3 regions of the Streptomyces sp. NPDC048277 genome follow, and region 1 is predicted to be linked to each of the others. Evidence: riboswitches for the same ligand, from Rfam matches in the RefSeq annotation. Region 1 holds a riboswitch; each other region holds the start of a gene.
What was found. Region 1 has a riboswitch for thiamine pyrophosphate ahead of thiO (glycine oxidase ThiO). Riboswitches for the same ligand answer to the same signal wherever they lie in the genome.

Region 2: linked by a shared signal. The riboswitch ahead of AB0D85_RS27215 (thiamine ABC transporter substrate-binding protein) and the one ahead of thiO (glycine oxidase ThiO) in region 1 are both predicted to bind thiamine pyrophosphate.
Region 3: linked by a shared signal. The riboswitch ahead of thiC (phosphomethylpyrimidine synthase ThiC) and the one ahead of thiO (glycine oxidase ThiO) in region 1 are both predicted to bind thiamine pyrophosphate.

What each region holds. Positions count from the first base shown of each region.
Region 1 is NZ_JBEZLQ010000002.1:254,065-257,333, forward strand. It holds gene thiS (sulfur carrier protein ThiS) at 1-165, opposite strand, end outside; gene thiO (glycine oxidase ThiO) at 162-1,322, opposite strand; TPP riboswitch at 1,320-1,431, opposite strand; gene AB0D85_RS05840 (FAD-dependent oxidoreductase) at 1,560-2,798, shown strand; gene AB0D85_RS05845 (Rv2175c family DNA-binding protein) at 2,914-3,269, shown strand, end outside.
Region 2 is NZ_JBEZLQ010000013.1:118,035-121,303, forward strand. It holds gene AB0D85_RS27210 (iron ABC transporter permease) at 1-633, opposite strand, end outside; gene AB0D85_RS27215 (thiamine ABC transporter substrate-binding protein) at 669-1,739, opposite strand; TPP riboswitch at 1,812-1,919, opposite strand; gene rlmN (23S rRNA (adenine(2503)-C(2))-methyltransferase RlmN) at 1,944-3,050, opposite strand.
Region 3 is NZ_JBEZLQ010000024.1:162,760-166,028, reverse strand. It holds gene AB0D85_RS39150 (YibE/F family protein) at 1-1,198, opposite strand, end outside; TPP riboswitch at 1,270-1,447, shown strand; gene thiC (phosphomethylpyrimidine synthase ThiC) at 1,440-3,260, shown strand.

The sequences.
Region 1 (3,269 bases):
GAGCGCCGTGCCCGGCCACTCCCCGCGCGGTACGACGGTCTCGTTGACGGCCGCGGCCACGCCCGAGGGCGCGGCCGTGAGGGACCGTACGAGCGTGTCGAGAGCGGTGCCCGGGGCGATCTCCCGGTGCTCCCCGTTGACGGAGATGGTGACGGAGACGTTCATGCGGTCTGCTCCACGAGTACGGCGCCGAATCGCCTCGGCGTGAACGGACGGGCCTGTTCCGGCAGCTCGCCGCCGGTCAGCAGCTCCGCCATCACGTCCCCGGTGACCGGCGTGAGCAGCACCCCGTTGCGGTAGTGCCCGGTGGCCAGCAGCAGCCCGTCGAGGCGGGTCGGCCCGAGCAGCGGCGCGTTGTCGGGGGAGCCGGGCCGCAGCCCCGCCCGGGTCTCGGTCAGCGGCAGCTCGGTGATCCCGGGGACCAGTTCGTGCGCGTCCCGCAGCAGCTCGTAGACGCCGCCCGCCGTGACCGTCGTGTCCCAGCCGAGTTCCTCGCTCGTCGCGCCCACGACCAGCTCGCCGTTCTCCCGGGGCACCAGGTAGACGTTGCCGCCGCGCACCACGGCCCGGACGGTCCGGCTCAGGAACGGCGCGTACCGCGGGGGCACGGTCAGCCGCAGCACCTGCCCCTTCACGGGCCGCACCGGCGGCAGCACGTCGTCGGGCACGCCCGCGAGCCGCCCGCTCAGGCTCCCGCCCGCGAGCACCACCTGCCCGGCGCGCAACGGGTCACCCGCGCGGGTGCGGACACCGGCGGCCCGCTCCCGCACCACCTCCAGCCGCTCCGCCCAGTCCCGGTGGAAGACCACCCCGGCCCGCTCGCACGCGGCCACCAGCGCGGCCGCCAGCCGGCGCGGGTCGATCTGGTGGTCGCCGTCCACCCGCAGCCCGCCGCGCACCCCCGGCGCGAGCATCGGTTCCAGGCGCCGGCACTCCCGCCCGGACAGCCACTCGGAGTCCAGCCCCGACTGCTGCTGGAGGGCGTGCAGCTCGCGCAGATGGGCGCGGTCGTCGGCGTCGAGGGCCACCGCGAGCGTGCCGCAGCGCCGGTAGCCCAGGTCGTGGCCGGTCAGCTCGGTGAGCTCGGCGACGAAGTCGGGATAGCGGCGGGCGGAGGCCAGGTTGAGGCCCAGCAGGGTCTGCTCGCCGTAGTGCAGTTCGGTGACCGCGGCCAGCATCCCGGCCGCGACCTGCGCCGCCCCGCCACCGGGTGCGGGGTCGACCACGGCGGTCGCGAGCCCGCGCTGGGCCGCCCGCCAGGCCGTGACCAGGCCGATGATGCCGCCCCCGATGACGAGGACGTCGGACGTACGTGAGGACATGGGCGTCCAGCCCCTCCCTTCGCCGGCATGACCCGGATCAGGTTCGTACGGTCGGAGGCCGCCAGCCTCCCTCTCAGCCCGGTACGTCCGGGCTCCCGCGTGTGCTTGTCCGCCACCCTAGCCCGCGGGACTCCGCCCTTGTAAGACGGCCTCGTCGGGGCTGTGCAACAGCTCACTCAGCACGCCCCCTGACTGACTCTTTGTCAGTTGTCTATCGTTCTTGTCTATGGTGATCAGGTGAGCGAGCAGACGCAGCAACGGGGCACGTCACAGACGCGACGCGTGGTCGTCGTGGGCGCGGGCATGGCCGGGGTGCAGACCGCCGTCGCCCTGCGCGAGCAGGGGTTCGCCGGCACCGTCACCCTGATCGGCGCCGAACCGCACCAGCCGTACGACCGGCCGCCGCTCTCCAAGGCCGTACTGCTCGGCAAGGCGGAGGGCTCCGCCTTCGAGGTCGACTTCGAGGCGCTCGGCATCGAGCTGGCCCTCGGCCGCGAGGCGCTGGCCGTGCGCCCCGCCGACCATGAGCTGGACACCGAGGCCGGACCGGTGCCGTACGACGTCCTGGTCCTCGCCACCGGCGCCGAGCCGGTCGTCCTGCCCGGCACCGAGGGGGTGCCCGGCGTCCATCTGCTGCGCACCCTCGACGACGCCGAGCGGCTGCGGCCCGTGCTCGCCCGGCAGCACGATATCGTGGTCGTCGGCGCGGGCTGGATCGGCGCCGAGTTCGCCACCGCGGCCCGCGAGGCCGGCTGCGCGGTCACCGTCGTGGAGGCCGCCGACCGGCCGCTCGCCGGAGCGCTCCCCGCCGAGGTCGCCGCACCGATGACCGCCTGGTACGCCGACAGCGGCGCCGAACTGCGCACACACGCGCGTGTGGCGCGTGTCGAGCCCGGCGCGGTGGTCCTCGACGACGGCTCGCGGGTGCCCGCGGGCGCCGTCGTGGTCGGCATCGGCGCCCGCCCCGCCACCGCCTGGCTGGCCGGCTCCGGCATCGAGCTGGGCGGGCACGGCGAGGTGGTCGCCGACGAACGCCTGCGCACCAGCGTCCCGGACGTCTACGCGGTCGGCGACTGCGCCTCCTTCCCGTCCGGCCGCTACGGCGAGCGCCTTCTGGTCCACCACTGGGACAACGCCCTCCAGGGCCCGCGCACGGTGGCCGCCGACATCCTCGGCGAGTCCGACGCGGTCTACGACCCGGTGCCGTACTTCTGGTCGGAGCAGTTCGGCCGCTTCGTCCAGTACGCCGGCCACCACGCCGTGGCCGACCGCATGGTCTGGCGCGGCGACCCGTCCGGCCCGTCCTGGAGCGTCTGCTGGCTCCGCGAGGACCGCCTGGTAGCCCTACTGGCGGTGGGCCGCCCGCGTGACTTGGCGCAGGGCCGACGACTGATCGAGGCGAGCGCCCGAATGGACGCCGAGGCCCTGTCCGACCCGGCCCGCCCTTTGAAGAACGCGACTTCAGCGCCCCGCTAGGGGCGCGGGGCCGTGACATACGGCTCCGCCGCGTGGGCGCGACAGGCCCCCACCGCGCCGCACCCGAACAACCACCCATCGCGCCCAAACCAGTGGAACGCCTACGCTAGATCCCGTGACCGAGATTGACGCAAACATCGATGCTCTCGTCCCCGCATGGCTCACCCTCCCCGACATCGCAGAGATGCTCGACGTCGAGGTGACGCGTGTGCGGCAGCTGGTCAAGGAGGGCCAGCTCATCGCCGTACGCCGTGGTGAGAACCGTGCGCTGCACGTCCCCGCCGCCTTCATCGACGGGGACAAGGTCGTCAAGGGCCTGTCCGGGACCCTGACGCTCCTGCGGGACGACGGCTTCACCGACGAAGAGATGGTGGAGTGGCTCTTCACCCCCGACGAGACCCTGCCCGGCACCCCCGCGCAGGCCCTGAGCGAGAATCGCGGCACGGAGGTGAAGCGCCGCGCCCAGGCGCT
Region 2 (3,269 bases), on a different contig from region 1:
GAGGGTGGAGAAGGTGGGGCCGCCGAGGATCTGCACCACACCGAAGGAGGTGAAGGTGAACAGGAAGACCATCAGCGCGGCGGCGGCCACCGCGGGCGCGAGGGCGGGCAGGGTCACCTTGCGCCAGGCGCCCAGCGGCGAGGCGCCCAGCATCCGGGCGGCCTCCTCCTGCCGCGGGTCCAACTGGGACCACAGGCCGCCCACGGTCCGTACGACGACCGCGTAGTTGAAGAAGACATGCGCCAGCAGGATGGCCCAGACGGTGGTGTCGAGGCGTACGCCCCACCATTCGTCCAGCAGTCCGCCCCGCCCGACGAGCGCGAGGAAGGCGGTCCCCACCACGACCGTCGGCAGGACGAAGGGAACCGTCACCACGGCCCGCAGCACCTGCTTGCCCGGGAAGTCGAGGCGGGCGAACGCATAGGCGGCGGGCAGCGCTACCAGCAGGGTGAGCGCGGTGGAGGCGAGCGCCTGCCAGGTGGTGAACCACAGCACGTGCCGGATGTCGGACTGGCCGACGACATCGGCGATCCGCCCGAACTGCCACACGCCGTCGACCTTCAGCCCGCGCGTGACGATCGCCGCGACCGGCCAGGCGAAGAAGACACCGAAGAACGCGACGGGCACGGCCATCAGACCGAGCCGCGCCGCGCTCCCGCGCCTGCCGGCTACTTCAGTACGAGTGACGTCCACGTCTTGACCCACTGGTCACGGTTGGCGGCGATCTTCTCGGGCGCCATGGTCTCGGGGTCCTTCGCGGCGGGACCGTACTTCGTGAACTCGGCGGGCACGCTCGCCCCCTTGACCACCGGGTACACGAACATGTTCAGCGGCATGTCCTCCTGGAACTCCTTGGAGACCAGGAAGTCGATGAGTTCCTTGCCGCCCTTGGTGTTCTTCGCGTTGCTCAGCAGCCCGGCGAACTCGATCTGCCGGAAGCAGGTGCCGGTCGCGACACCGGTGGGCGCGGTGCTGGGCTTCGGGTCGCCGTAGATCACCTCGGCGGGCGGGGAGGAGGCGTACGACACGACGAGCGGCCGGTCCCCCTTGGCCTTCCTGCCGCCGGCCGAGCCGGAGAACTCCTCGTTGTAGGCCTGCTCCCAGCCGTCGACGACCTTGACGCCGTTGGCCTTGAGCTTCTTCCAGTAGTCCTGCCAGCCGCTGTCCCCGTACCGGGCGGCGGAGCCGAGCAGGAATCCCAGCCCCGGCGAGGAGGTGGCGGCGTTCTCGGTGACGAGGAGGTTCTTGTACTGCGGCTTGACGAGATCCGCGTACGACGTCGGCGGGGTCAGCTTGTGCTCGGTGAAGTACGCCTTGTCGTAGTTGACGCAGATGTCGCCGTAGTCGATGGGCGTGACCCGGTGCTCGGCGGCGTCGAGCTGGTACTCCGTGCCGACCCGGGCGAGCCCCTTCGCCTCGTACGGCTGGAAGAGGCCGTTGTCGAGGGCCCTGGACAGCAGGGTGTTGTCGACGCCGAAGAAGACGTCGCCCTGCGGGTTGTCCTTGGTGAGGATCGCCTTGTTGACGGCCTGTCCGGCGTCGCCGTCCTTGAGGACGTTCACCTTGTAGCCGGACTGCTTCTCGAAGTCCTGGAGCACGTTCTTGGAGACGGCCCATGAGTCATGGCTGACCAGGGTGATGGTCTTCGAGTCGGCCTGGGAGCCGTCGGACGACCCGCACGCGGACAGCGTGACGAGGCCTAGCCCTACGGCCGCGGCCACGAAGCTCTTGGTGTGCACTGGTGTTGTCCTCCTGGGGTTGGCCAGAAGGAGACGCGGCCCTGCCCGCGGTGTGCGGGCAGGGCGCAACAGCTTGAGTGATGACCGAACTTCCTACCCAGAATGACCTGGGCGAGGTTCAGAGGGTCTGCGGCCCGATTGCCGCACTCTCAGCGCTGTGGCGCTCCCCTGTCGGAATATGAAGATGTGAGTACGGCCCTCAGATTACCTCTCGGTGGCCGCGAGCTGACCACAGGCGCCGTCGATCTCCTGGCCACGAGTGTCCCGGACGGTGACGGGCACCCCGTGCGCCGCGATCGCCTCGATGAACGCCTTCTCGTCCTCGGGCCGCGAGGCGGTCCACTTCGACCCCGGAGTCGGGTTCAGCGGGATGAGGTTGACGTGCACGGGCTTGCCCCGGAGCAGGCGGCCCAGCCGGTCGCCGCGCCACGCCTGGTCGTTGATGTCGCGGATGAGCGCGTACTCGATGCTGAGCCGCCGCCCGCTCTTCTCGACGTACTCGAACCCGGCGTCGAGGACCTCGCGCACCTTCCACCGGGTGTTGACCGGGACGAGGGTGTCGCGGAGCTCGTCGTCGGGGGCGTGCAGGGAGATCGCGAGCCGGCACTTGAGGCCCTCGTCGGCGAACCGGTGGATGGCCGGGACGAGTCCGACGGTCGAGACGGTGATCCCGCGCTGCGAGAGGCCGAGTCCGTCGGGCGCGGGGTCGGTCAGGGCCCGGATGGCGGTGACGACCCGCTTGTAGTTGGCGAGCGGCTCGCCCATGCCCATGAAGACGATGTTGGAGAGCCGGGCGGGACCGCCGGGGACGTCCCCGTCCCTGAGCGCCCGCATCCCGTCCACGATCTGGTGCACGATCTCGGCGGTGGACAGATTCCGGTCCAGCCCCGCCTGTCCGGTCGCACAGAACGGGCAGTTCATCCCGCAGCCCGCCTGCGAGCTGATGCACATGGTCACCCGGTCCGGGTAGCGCATCAGCACCGACTCGACGAGCGTGCCGTCGAACAGCCGCCACAGCGTCTTGCGGGTGGTGCCCTCGTCCGTCGACAGATGCCGTACGACGGTCATCAGCTCCGGGAACAGCGCGTCGCGCAGCCTGTCCCGGGAGCCGGCCGGGATGTCCGTCCACTGCTCGGGTTCGTGCGCGTACCGCGCGAAGTAGTGCTGCGAGAGCTGCTTGGCGCGGAACGGCTTCTCGCCGATCTCGGCCACCGCGTCCTTGCGCTCGGCGGGCGTGAGGTCGGCGAGGTGCCGCGGCGGCTTCTTGGCTCCGCGCGGGGCGACAAAGGTGAGTTCTCCGGGCTTAGGCATAGCCCTACCAGTGTCGCAGATCCAATCGGGTGACCCGGGGCCGTGGCGCGCTCCGGCTGTCGTTGATCGAATCCGGCCCCGAGCCGTATCACATATGCGGAATATGTGGCAATATGGCATTTGTGGCGTTTGGCGCTGAAGACAGGTGAGAGGAGTGCATCATGATCGCCAAGCTGCTCGCCAAGCTGTCCTTCACCCGCCACTACGGTGCGTACGGGG
Region 3 (3,269 bases), on a different contig from region 1:
CGTGCAGTTCCCAGACGGCCGATGTCTGGGTCACCGTCACGTCGTCCAGGACGCCCAGCGAGCCGATGATGACGCCGGCCAGCAGCAGACCGCTCATGTCGATCGACGGGTACAGGCCGTGGATCAGGCCGGTGCTGTCGTCGGTGTTGCCGGTGAGCGCGGCCCAGTCGATGAACTCCGAGCCGAGGACGCCGATCAGGCACAGCGAGACCAGCGTGCCGAGCACCGCCACCGAGGTCCGGGCCGACAGCCCGTGGCACATGTACAGGGCGATGAGCATGATGGCGCTCGACCCGACCACCGCCACCAGCAGCGGGTTCGAGCCCTGCAGGACCGCGGGCAGGATGAACAGGGTCAGCACCAGGAAGCTCACGGCCAGCGCGACCAGCGCCATGACACCGCGCAGCCGGCCCACCACCACGACGGCGAGTGCGAAGATCCCGGCCAGCAGCGCCATCGGGAACTTCCGGTTCACGTCGGTGACGGAGTACTGCAGGTCCTTCGGCGCCGAGGGCTCGTAGGCGGCCACGACCTTCTCGCCCTGGTGCAACTGCCGTGACTGGTCGGGCTGCACGATCTCGGTGAACGTACGGCCCTTGTCCTTGCCGGTGTCGACGCGGACCGTGGCCTTCTTGCAGGTGCCGCCGTCCTCCTGCTGCGAGGAACCGCTCTGGGCGGTGGAGGTGTCGCCGATCGAGCCGCTCCCGGAGGCGTTGACCGACTTGCAGCTGAGCGAGACGACCTTGGTGACCGTCGCCTGCTGCGTCTGGCGGTCGAAGCCGACACCGGTGCGTTCGTGCGGCGGGGCGCCGCCCGGCCACAGCACCACCATGCCGACCACGACCGCGGCGGTGAAAGGGATGAGGATCGCCGCGATGACCTTGCGCAGGTGCTTCGAGACAGGCGTGGCGGGACCGTGGCTGTGGCTGTGCGAGTGACCGTGCCCGCCGCCGGACGCAGAGCCGGTCTGACCGGTGCCCTGGCCGGGTGAATGGCCGTGGGCATGGCCGTTGTCGCGGCTGTGGACATGGCCGCTGTCGTGGCCTTGGGCGGACCCGTGGTCGTGCTGCGGGCCCTGCCCGTGGTTGTGTCCGTCACCGGCACCATGGCCCCCGTGGCCGGGTCCGCCGCCCCGCGTGGCGCCGTTGCCGCGCCCTGGCTCGGGGGGTGGATAGGGGTGCTGCTGTGTCGAGGTCACCGCCCGATCATCGCAAGAACGGCAGGGGCCCTCTGTTCACCGCGCCCGAATTGACGCTAGCGTGGAGGCACCTTTGCACACGCGGGAGCTCGGAGCACCGGGCTGAGAGGGCGCTGACCTCCGTATTCGCGATGTTTCACGTGGAACGAGTGATGTTTCACATGAAACGCCGCCCGACGGAAGCCGCTGCGTCGACCGCTGAACCTGTTACCGGGTAATGCCGGCGTAGGGAGTAGGTCTCATGACCAACAAGGACGTACGCACGCCTGCCTTCAGTCAGGACGAAGCCCCCATCACGGGTGAAACGTCCCAGGAGGTCGGGAAGTCCATCGGCTGGCACAAGGGGTATGTCGAGGGCTCGCGCCCCGACCTGCGGGTGCCGGTCCGTCAGGTGCATCTCACCAACGGGCAGTCGGTCACGCTCTACGACACCTCCGGCCCGTACACCGATCCGCTCGTCGAGACCGACGTCCGCCGGGGCCTGCCGCCGCTGCGGGACAACTGGATCATCGCCCGTGGCGACACCGCCGAGTACGCGGGCCGGCCCGTCCGCCCCGAGGACGACGGGATCAAGCACACCTCGCCGCGCGGCGGTCTGCGCAACCTGGACGCGGTCTTCCCGGGCCGCCCGCGCCAGCCGCGCCGCAGCCGTGACGGCGAGGCGGTCACACAGCTCGCGTACGCCCGCCGGGGCGAGATCACCCCGGAGATGGAGTACGTGGCCGTCCGCGAGAACGTCTCCCCCGAGGTGGTCCGCGAGGAGATCGCGGCGGGACGGGCCGTGCTGCCGGCCAACGTCAACCACCCGGAGATCGAGCCGATGATCATCGGCAAGCGGTTCCTGGTGAAGGTCAACGCCAACATCGGCAACTCGGCGGTGACCTCCTCCATCGAGGAGGAGGTCGAGAAGATGACCTGGGCGACCCGCTGGGGCGCCGACACGGTCATGGACCTGTCCACCGGCCGTAACATCCACACCACCCGAGAGTGGGTGCTGCGCAACTCCCCCGTCCCCATCGGCACGGTGCCGCTCTACCAGGCGCTGGAGAAGGTCGACGGCAGGGCCGAGGAGCTGACCTGGGAGATCTACAAGGACACGGTCGTCGAACAGGCCGAACAGGGCGTGGACTACATGACCGTCCACGCGGGCGTGCGCCTGCCGTACGTCCCGCTCACCGCCAACCGCAAGACCGGCATCGTCTCGCGGGGCGGTTCGATCATGGCGGCCTGGTGCCTCGCGCACCACAAGGAATCGTTCCTGTACGAGAACTTCGAGGAACTCTGCGAGATCCTCGCCGCCTACGACGTCACGTACTCCCTGGGCGACGGCCTGCGCCCCGGCTCCATCGCGGACGCCAACGACGAGGCCCAGTTCGCGGAACTGCGGACGCTCGGGGAACTCAACCGGATCGCGAAGCGTTTCAACGTTCAGACCATGATCGAGGGCCCGGGCCATGTCCCGATGCACAAGATCAAGGAGAACATCGACCTTCAGCAGGAGATCTGCGATGAAGCTCCGTTCTATACGCTCGGCCCGCTGACCACGGACGTCGCGCCGGCGTACGACCACATCACCTCCGGCATCGGTGCCGCGATGATCGCCTGGTGGGGCACGGCGATGCTCTGCTACGTCACGCCCAAGGAGCACCTGGGCCTGCCCAACCGGGACGACGTCAAGACCGGCGTCATCACCTACAAGATCGCCGCCCACGCGGCCGATCTCGCCAAGGGCCACCCGGGTGCACAGGAGTGGGACGACGCACTGTCCGACGCCCGCTTCGAGTTCCGGTGGGAGGACCAGTTCAACCTCGCCCTGGACCCGGACACGGCCCGCGCGTTCCACGACGAGACGCTTCCGGCGGAGCCGGCCAAGACGGCGCACTTCTGCTCGATGTGCGGACCGAAGTTCTGCTCGATGAAGATCAGCCAGAGCATCACCGAGCGGTTCGGCGGTACGGCGGCTGACGGAGCGTCGCCCGAGGCGGTCGCGGAGGGGATGCTCCAGAAGTCCAAGGAGTTCGCGGCCGCGGGCAACCGGGTCTATCTGCCGATCGCGGACTGACCGCCGTCC